DNA from 2 places in the Ochrobactrum sp. AP1BH01-1 genome. Region 1 is predicted to be linked to the other one. Evidence: predicted binding sites of a transcription regulator. Region 1 holds the regulator's gene; the other holds the start of a gene.
The links. Region 1 encodes PhoB, which activates phosphate uptake and scavenging genes when phosphate is short. Its sites were predicted from a motif close to TGTCATNNANCTGTCAT; they were not measured.
Positions count from the first base shown of each region.

Region 1 (4,772 bases):
CGAGCGTCATTTCGTCATCCGCGAAGAATGGCGTTACCAACCCGGCTCCGGCCTTGTAGGCATGTTTGGCGATGAGCCGGACCAGCGGCAACGCGACGACGGGTGCCGTAATGACGAGATCCTGCCCCTCGCGCAATTGCAGACCGACACGAACGGCGACTTCCGCAAGACGTTCGAGTTTCACCGGATCGATGACTGGATTCAGCTGTTCATGAGCCATGGGTGGAAGACCTCTTTGGATATGGAATCACCGGCAGTTTATCAGACGGCATAATTTCACCACCTTTTTTCCTGCCTTTTACGCTATAGTATTCTTGCGGTCAGTTGCAGAGAAAGCAGAAAGCAATGAATAAGAAAGTGCTTATCTTACTGGGCGTTACCGGTGTTCTGGCCGGCTGCGTGACGATGACGCCCGAACAGCGTCGCGCAGCAGACGAGCAGACTTGCCAAAGCTATGGTTTCAAACCCAGGACCGACGCTTTCGCCAACTGCCTCATGCGGCTCGACCTCGATCGCAGGGCCGACAGGCGAGCGTGGCAGAACCAGGCCGATTTCTATGATGCTCCGATGGTCATCTACCGTCCAGTCTACCGGCCCTGACACCTTCGCTGAAAACGACTGCTGCCCTGAAAGCAAAACGCCGGTCTGGTTGAACGAGACCGGCGTTGCAGATTGTCGATTGTAAAAGCGCTGATTATAGCGGCGCTTCCGGCCGGTCCTGAGACAGGAGAAGCGCGCCGATCGCGTCGGCCTGCTTCTGGCTTGCGAGGGCATAACCGAGCGAAGCCGATTGCGGAGCAGAAGTATCGAACTGCGACTGGTAGGAGGCCACCTGCACGGGCTGCTGCTCCTCTCGAGCCGCCGCAATACCGCGATGACGGGCCAGACGGTCACCACGAGCCTGTGGACCGGCACCGGTATTCTGTTCTGCGTCCTGAGCCTTTGCAGCTTCTGCGAGCGCCACCTGAACGGTTGGCTCTGTTCCCGGAACCGGACCAGTCTGCGGCAGGGTCACGTCGTAGGATGCATCCTGCGGAACGGAAGGCGATTGCGGTGAATAGGCGAGAGCAAGGTTGTATGGTTCCTGCGGGACCGGATTTTGCAGCGAGCCGTCGCGATTGCGCTTTTCGTAGAAGGAATTGCCGCCAGCAACGAGCACATAGTGCATGTTGTTGTATGGGAACCTCAGGCCCGCCGTGTGGAAGAACATGGCGTTCTTGAGCTTTGGATGACGCTGGCCCTTCAACACTGCGTCGGCAGTGGCCTGAACATCGGGCAGCGCTTTGGAATCCATCTTGCGGGTGAGAACACCGGGCGCGAACTGGTTCTTCTGGCCGACGACGCCGCAAATCGTATCAGGATACCGGCCCGATGCGAGACGGTTCATGACGACGGTGCCGACAGCGAGAAGCCCATCGGAACTCGAACGGTTGGACTCGAAGAACATTGCGCGTTCAAGGCATTCCTTGTCACGTGCCGTGTAGGTATAGGTCTTCACGCCATTGACGGACTTGACATGGCTTGCCGCCATCTTTTCCGAATTGGCTTTTCCCGTGTTTCCGGTCGTCGTACAGCCGGTGACCGCGAAAAGCGCGACCAGCAGCCCGATAAGAACGGGCAATTTCCACTTCGCGGCGCGCGTCAATGGCTCAATCTCATGTTAGGACCCTTAACTGATCCAGTCATCCACTCAGGCGAATACATCTGAAACGATGCATGCGAATGTCTGACTGCGGTGCAAGTCAAAGAGGACGAAGATCAAAAATCACACGCCCTACTGTCGCTCAATCGAATTCAAGGTTTTGGAATTTTTAGGCCAAAAAAAGGCGAAGGGTCAAATCCCAACGATGATGGAAGCGGTTGGACAGCCCGCAAACAATTTCGAATCGATAATGCGAATATGCCTACAACCCCTTAAAATATATTAATAATTTCTTAACGGGAATTGCGAATTCAGGTAAGATATTGATTTCATGGGATTCAAATTCTTTCAATACACGCCTTATCGCTGCCTTAATTCGCTTCTTCTTGGACAGTTTTTCAATCCACATTCCCAGTGCTTGAAATGATCTGCGGAAATTCTGTTTCCCGTGGGTTCCGCCTATCCCTTTCAACTTTGGAGACACATTTGTAACAACGTGTGAAATCGGGTGACTGGCGCCGGTTTTCGGCCATGCCAATGCGAATCGGGTCAGCGAACCGCGTGAGTGATCACCAGCAAGACGACCCGCCACGAGGGACGTGGCGGGCCGATCAAGAGCTGTATTTGAGAGTTTGAATGACTGTGTCGATCAACCGAAAGAATAACCGGCGCCGCGAACGGTGCGGATCGGATCGAGCGCACGACCGACATTGATCGCCTTGCGCAGCCGTCCGACATGGACGTCCACCGTGCGATCATCCACATAGATGTCGGGCCCCCAAACGCCATCCAGAAGCTGGCTGCGCGAGAAGACACGGCCAGGCGACATCATGAAATATTCGAGCAGCCGGAATTCCGTCGGTCCGAGACGGACCTCCTTTTCCTTGCGGTAAACACGATGCTGCTGACGGTCGAGAACAAGATCGCCCACTTTCAGCACATGGGAGAGGATACTCGGATTGGACCGGCGCAGCATCGCCTTGACGCGCGCCAGAAGTTCCGGCGTTGAAAATGGCTTTACGACATAATCATCAGCGCCGACGCTCAAGCCGCGAACACGTTCGCTTTCCTCGCCCCGCGCCGTCAGCATGATGATCGGCAGGCGTTCGGTTTCCGGCCATTGGCGCAAGCGGCGGCAAAGCTCGATGCCCGAAACACCCGGCAGCATCCAGTCGAGGATGAGCAGATCCGGCACATTCTCGCGCAATGCGATTTCGGCCTCGTCGCCGCGCAGCATTGTATCGACCTGGTAGCCCTCTGCTTCAAGATTGTAGCGAAGCAGAACGCTCAGCGCCTCTTCGTCTTCTACCACAGCGATTTTGGGTGCCTGTGACATCCAGTATTTCCCTATCCAAATTCGGCGGGCGGTGGATACAATCCCCCCAATCGACCGCGTGCCGCCGCGCTATTCACACATTCTCAACCGCAGGACTCCGAGGTCCGGTCGGATGCAGTTCAGGGTTTACGCGCCTCATCCACGACAATACCGTGGCTCAGGTCTTCCTTGGGTCGCTCAGCCGGCATTTGCAGGCCGGTCACGATGTAATAAACGGTTTCCGCGATATTGGTCGCATGGTCGCCTATGCGCTCGATATTCTTGGCGCAGAACAGAAGATGCGTGCAGGCGGAGATATTGCGCGGATCTTCCATCATGTAGGTAAGCAGTTCTCGGAACAGCGACGTATACATGGCATCAATCTCGTCATCGCGGTCGCGAACGACGTTGATCTGCTGCACCGAACGCGATGCATAAGCGTCGAGAACGTCTTTCAGCTGGGTCAGTGCCAGTTCGGCCAGCGTTTCCAGACCGCGATAGAGCTTTACCGGCTGGCGCGATTCCGAAACGGCAGCAACACGCTTGGCAATGTTCTTGCCGAGATCGCCGACGCGCTCCAGATCGGCTGAAATACGGATCGAGCCGATGATCTCGCGCAGGTCCACGGCCATGGGCTGGCGCTTGGCGATGATCATCACGGCCTTGTCGTCGATCTCGCGTTCGCTGGCATCCAGAATGAGATCGTCGGAGATGACGCGCTGTGCGAGCGCATTGTCCGCATTGACGATAGCGGTGACCGACTGCTCGACCATGCGTTCTGCATGTCCGCCCATTTCGGCGATCTTGTGGGTGAGAAACTTCAATTCCTCATCATAGGAGCGAACGGTATGCTGAGACGGCATAGTAAGACCTCGTAATATAAATTGCGGGGAAGCCGCACTGTCTGTTGAGCGCAGTTCCGGATCAGCCGAAGCGTCCGGTGATGTAATCCTGCGTGCGCTTTTCGGTCGGCGCGGTGAACATGGTTTCCGTGTCGCCCACTTCCACCAGATTGCCGAGATGGAACATGGCCGTACGTTGCGAAACGCGCGCCGCCTGCTGCATGGAATGCGTGACGATCACGATGGTATAGTTCTGCCGCAATTCGTCGATCAGCTCTTCCACCTTTGCGGTTGCGATCGGGTCGAGCGCCGAGCACGGTTCGTCCATGAGGATGACTTCCGGGCTGACCGCAATCGCGCGCGCAATGCAAAGGCGCTGCTGCTGGCCGCCGGAAAGGCCTGTACCGGCATCGTGCAGACGATCCTTCACTTCCTCGAACAGGCTCGCCTTCTGCAAGCTCGTCACGACGATTTCCTCCAGATCGGTCTTGGTACGGGCAAGACCGTGGATGCGCGGACCGTAGGCCACATTTTCGAAGATCGACTTCGGAAACGGGTTCGGCTTCTGGAACACCATGCCGACGCGGGCCCGCAGTTCAACGACATCGATCTTCGGATCGTAAATGTCCTCATTGTCGAGCGTGATCTTGCCGCCAACCCTGCAACCTTCGATCGTATCGTTCATGCGGTTGAGCGAACGCAGGAAGGTAGACTTGCCGCAACCGGAAGGGCCGATCAGCGCCGTGACCATCTTTTCCTGGATATCCAGATCGACGTCGAACAGCGCCTGCTTCTCACCATAAAACACGCAGACCTTGTCGCCGCGCATCTTTATGGAACTGGCGTTGGCGTTCATTTTTTCTCCTACGGCTTTCTCGAGAGATCGTTCAGTCATCAGGTTCATAGCTTTCGACTCCCGTTTTACCAGCGGCGCTCGAAGCGGCGGCGCAGGATGATTGCTGCAATATTCATC
Region 1 covers NZ_JAGPOU010000005.1:283,101-287,872, reverse strand. The annotation lists gene J9800_RS19210 (aminopeptidase) at 1-220, opposite strand, end outside; gene J9800_RS19205 (hypothetical protein) at 346-600, shown strand; gene J9800_RS19200 (cell wall hydrolase) at 695-1,645, opposite strand; gene phoB (phosphate regulon transcriptional regulator PhoB) at 2,292-2,978, opposite strand; gene phoU (phosphate signaling complex protein PhoU) at 3,098-3,820, opposite strand; gene pstB (phosphate ABC transporter ATP-binding protein PstB) at 3,882-4,655, opposite strand; gene pstA (phosphate ABC transporter permease PstA) at 4,721-4,772, opposite strand, start outside.

Region 2 (4,772 bases), on a different contig from region 1:
TCAGCCAGTCGATGAACGTCCTCCGATCTATAAAGGCTTCGTCTGGGATCGTTGGGCAACGGTTTGGAACGAATGCGACCCCGACTCACATTGGCATAAAGAGTCTGTGGCTTCGTCTGAAGAACGGCGAGTGCTTCTTCCGTTGTCAGCCAGTCCATTATTGCTCCCTACATTGATCGATTTCATCAAGATTGACGTCAACTATACTTGGTTTCAATGTCGAAAGGCAAACAAGGAGAATGATCATGAATAGCGGACTTGAGGATGTGATTGCTGCCGAAACTGTGTTGTCTGACGTCGATGGGCTGGCAGGCAGGCTGGTTATTCGCGGTCGGTCACTGGATGATCTGGTTCCGCACAGTAGCGTCGAAGATGGAATAGAACTTCTGTGGGAAGGCTTTTTCAACGACCTTCCCAAAGGGGCCGAGCTTCAAGAAGCGCTCGGCGAGGCGCGTGTGCAGGTATTTCATCATACGGATGCGCTTGATAGCAGCTTGATGGAAATGGCTCCCATAGAGGCGCTTCGCGCATTGATGGCCCGTATTCCCGACGATGATGACCTGACGGCGGCACTGCATTTGATGGCGGCGCCAGCAGTATTCACGGCAGCCATTCTCCGAGCGCAAAAGGGACGGCTCCCAATTCGTCCTGATCCGACGCTTCCGCATAGCGCGGACATCCTTCGTATGACGAACGCGGCTATGCCTGCCGAAGCCGAAGTTGCCGGGCTGAACACCTATCTTATAGCGGTTTCGGACCACGGATTGAATGCCTCGACGTTCGCCGCGCGTGTCGTGGCATCGACGCGGGCGGGATTGACCTCTTCTCTGCTAGCTGCCATCAGCGCATTGAAAGGGCCGTTGCATGGTGGGGCGCCTGGGCCCGTTCTCGATATGTTGGACGCAATAGGCAGACCCGACAACGCGGAAAGGTGGCTGGAATCCGCTGTTGCCGACGGAGAAAGGCTGATGGGATTCGGTCATCGAATTTATCGCGTCCGCGATCCACGCGCCGACGCCTTGAAAACTGCCTTGAAGAACGTTGAAGCGCTTGAGCATCAGCGTGGAAAACCCCGCGTTGAATTGGCTGAGGCCGTGGAAAAAGCCGCCATCGCGGTTCTCAGGCGCCATAAGCCGGACCGCTCCCTTGAAACGAATGTCGAGTTCTATACCGCCCTGTTGCTTGAGCAATTAGGTTTCCCACGTGACGTGTTTACATGTGTATTCGCGATGGGACGAACCATGGGGTGGGTGGCGCACTGTCGTGAACAGATGGCAGCGAACAAGCTCATTCGTCCGCAATCGCGCTATATCGGTCCCAAAGCAGAACTCGTCGCTTAAAACGGATGGCGGAAGAGGCGCGGAAGCTTGTTTTCCGCGCTTCAAAATAGCCGTCATATCTCTGTGACATGAATCGGGTTCTCTGCGCTCAGATCAGGTTGCCATTGAAGGGGACAACCAAATGAGCACCGACGCTCCGCAGTCCAGAAAACTCCGAACCCTTTTTATTTCGGACGTCCATCTCGGTTCCAAGGCCGCTCAGGCCGAACTGCTTCTGGATTTTCTTCGTTACCATGAGGCTGAGACGATCTACCTCGTCGGCGATATTGTCGATGGTTGGCGTCTGCGGCGTAACTGGCATTGGCCTCAGGAACACAATGATGTGGTCCAGAAGCTGCTTCGCAAGAGCCGCAAGGGCGCCAATATCATCTACATTGCCGGTAATCACGACGAATTCCTGCGAAATTTCCAGGGGACACATTTCGGCGGCATCGAGGTGATGAACCGGGCGATCCATGAAACGGCGGACGGCCGCAAATTTCTGGTCATACATGGTGATCAGTTCGATGTGGTGGTGCGCAATGCACGCTTTATCGCCTATCTGGGCGATTGGGCGTATGACACGGCAATCTGGATAAACACAGTTATGAGCAGGGTCCGTTCGCTCTTTGGCATGCGCTACTGGTCGTTTTCAGCGTGGGCGAAATTCCGCGTCAAGAAGGCGGTCAATTTCATCGGTCAGTTCGAGAATGTGGTCTCGGAAGAAGCGCAACGTATCGGGGTTGACGGCGTTATTTGCGGCCATATCCATCATGCTACGATCGAAAGCATGAATGGTGTCGAATACATCAATACGGGCGACTGGGTGGAAAGCTGTACGGCTGTTATCGAGCATTTCGATGGCCGGATGGAACTCATCGAATGGACCGAACGCCGTGATCGTTCTTCAGTGGCAGGGGGCGTCAGTTCCGATAGTGAGGAGCAGGACGAAGGCAGGATTATTCAACTTCCACGACCCGTTCGTGATCTGGTGAATTCCCGCAGATGAAAAAAATCGTCATCGTCACCGACGCCTGGCATCCTCAGGTCAACGGTGTCGTGCGCACGCTGACCAAATGTCGTGATCTGATGATCGAACGGGGTTATGACGTAACCGTCATATCCCCGCTAGATTATAGATCGATTCCCTGTCCGACATATCCCGAAATCCGGCTCGCCTTGACGACACCGGGCGCGCTTAGACGACGCTTGACGGCTCTGAAACCAGATTACGTGCATATCGCAACGGAAGGGCCACTCGGATTCATGACGCGGCGTGCCTGTAGGAAAATGGGGTGGGCGTTCACCACAAGTTTTCACACGCGGTTTCCGGAGTATCTGCGGGAACGCTTTCCTATTCCTCCGGAATGGACTTACGCCTTTCTGCGGCGTTTCCACAATGCAGCTCAGCATACGCTCGTGCCGACCCAGTCCATTCTTGAAGATCTCAAGGCCCGCGGTTTTACGCAGCTGGATCTCTGGACGCGCGGTGTTGATCGCACACTCTTCTACCCTCGGCCCGAAGTGCCGAAGGAATTGCCCCGACCGGTATTTATCTGTGTGGGTCGAGTGGCCACGGAAAAGAACCTGCCCGCATTTCTGGAACTCGATCTCCCCGGCACAAAGCTAATCGTCGGAGACGGACCATCCCTGAATGAGTTGCAAACGAGGTTTCCAGAAGCGGTGTTCGTTGGAAAACGAGAAGGCGAAGCCCTGGCTAAGACCTACGCCGCAGCCGATGTGTTTGTCTTTCCAAGCCGAACGGATACGTTCGGTCTCGTTTTGCTCGAAGCCATTGCATCTGGGCTGCCGGTGGCAGCCTATCCGGTACCTGGGTCGCGGGACGTTGTCGGAGCGACCGGCGCGGGCGTTCTTTCCGAAGATCTCAGAGAGGCCTGTCTGGCGGCGCTGGAAATGGAACCGTTCGAGCCAGCACAAGTGCTTAAACAATTCACCTGGGATGCCTGCGCCGATATTTTCGAAGGTGCTCTCGCTCCTATCAACAGGACTGCGGGCGAGAGCTATCAACGCGCAGCTCAGCCCCAGACGGCAGCTTCCGGCGGATAGACCAGAGCACCTTCATAACGCAGCCCGGGATTACGGTCATGGGCGAGAAGCAGCGGTCCATCCAGGTCGACCACATTGGCCTTCTGGGCGAGCAGGACAGCAGGTGCCATACCGAGCGACGTGCCGACCATGCAGCCAACCATGATCCGAAGTCCCAGTTCGGTTGCCTTGTCCCGCATGATGAGCCCCTCGGTCAATCCACCCGCTTTATCGAGTTTGATGTTCACGGCGTCGTAGCGCTGGGCCAATTCCTCAAGGCCAACCGATGTATGAACGCTTTCATCAGCACAGATAATGACGGGGCGATCGATTTCGCTGAGAATGTGATCGTTGTTGGCCGGCAACGGTTGTTCGATGAGAATAACGCCTGCGTCGGCGGCGGCGCGCATGTTTTCGGCAATATTGTCCGCCGTCCATCCCTCATTCGCATCGATGATGATGCGGCTGTTAGGAGCAGCACTAGTGACGGCGCGGATTTTTTCGATATCGTTTTCCCCACCCATTTTCACCTTGATAAGGGGATAGTGAGCGACTTTCGCGGCCGATTCCGCCATTTCGAAAGGTGTGCCGAGCGAAACGGTGATTGCCGTTTCAAGTGGCCGGGGTAAGATACCGAGTATATCGGCGACACTCTTGCCTGATTGCTTTGCTTCGAGGTCCCACAAGGCGCAATCGACTGCATTGCGGGCAGCACCAGCAGGCATTAACGATTGGATATCCTGTCGCGTGGCGCCATTTTCGATAGCTGAGCGGGCGGCCTCAATCTGCGCGCTAACGCTTTCGATGCTTTCGCCATAACGCGCATAAGGAACGCATTCGCCGCGTCCTTGATGAGAACCGTTGCTGATCGCACACACAACAACGGCAGCCTCTGTCTTGGAGCCTCTGGAGATTGTGAATTTTCCGGCGATAGGATAGCGTTCTACAGTGATATTCAAGGTATTGTGCATAGAGATGCCCTCTGGGACGCAGTATTTCGGTCGTTCAGCGACTCGTATATGAGGTAGGCCATGTTGACCGACACTGCCGACAAAGCAATAGCTACCGACAATTCTGCGCCGAAGATTGATCTCGTGGAGCACGACGGCGTGCGCCATATACGGATGAACGGTCGCTGGGTATCTCAGAGCGTCAATCTTGTCGATGATAAGATGCGTGGCATTGAGAAGGCGGGTCGGGGAGAGGCAACAGTCATCGACATTTCTGGTGTGTCCAGTCTCGATACAGCGGGGGCCTGGCTGATTGAACGCCTGCGGCAGCGCCTTGTCGCGCAGAAAGTGGAAGTGCAGCTGGAAGGAGTGCGTCAATCCTGGCTTCCTCTGATGGAGGAAGTAGGGCAGGCCGTCGAGCGTACCCTGGATATCCCGCGTCAGAAAAAGCCGTTCT
Region 2 covers NZ_JAGPOU010000002.1:329,648-334,419, reverse strand. The annotation lists gene J9800_RS06965 (citrate synthase) at 1-158, opposite strand, end outside; gene J9800_RS06960 (citrate synthase/methylcitrate synthase) at 246-1,340, shown strand; gene J9800_RS06955 (UDP-2,3-diacylglucosamine diphosphatase) at 1,462-2,328, shown strand; gene J9800_RS06950 (glycosyltransferase family 4 protein) at 2,325-3,386, shown strand; gene dgcA (N-acetyl-D-Glu racemase DgcA) at 3,356-4,336, opposite strand; gene J9800_RS06940 (ABC transporter permease) at 4,397-4,772, shown strand, end outside.
Region 2: a site for PhoB is predicted at 1,392-1,408, ahead of J9800_RS06955 (UDP-2,3-diacylglucosamine diphosphatase). Genes of this name have one in related genera too.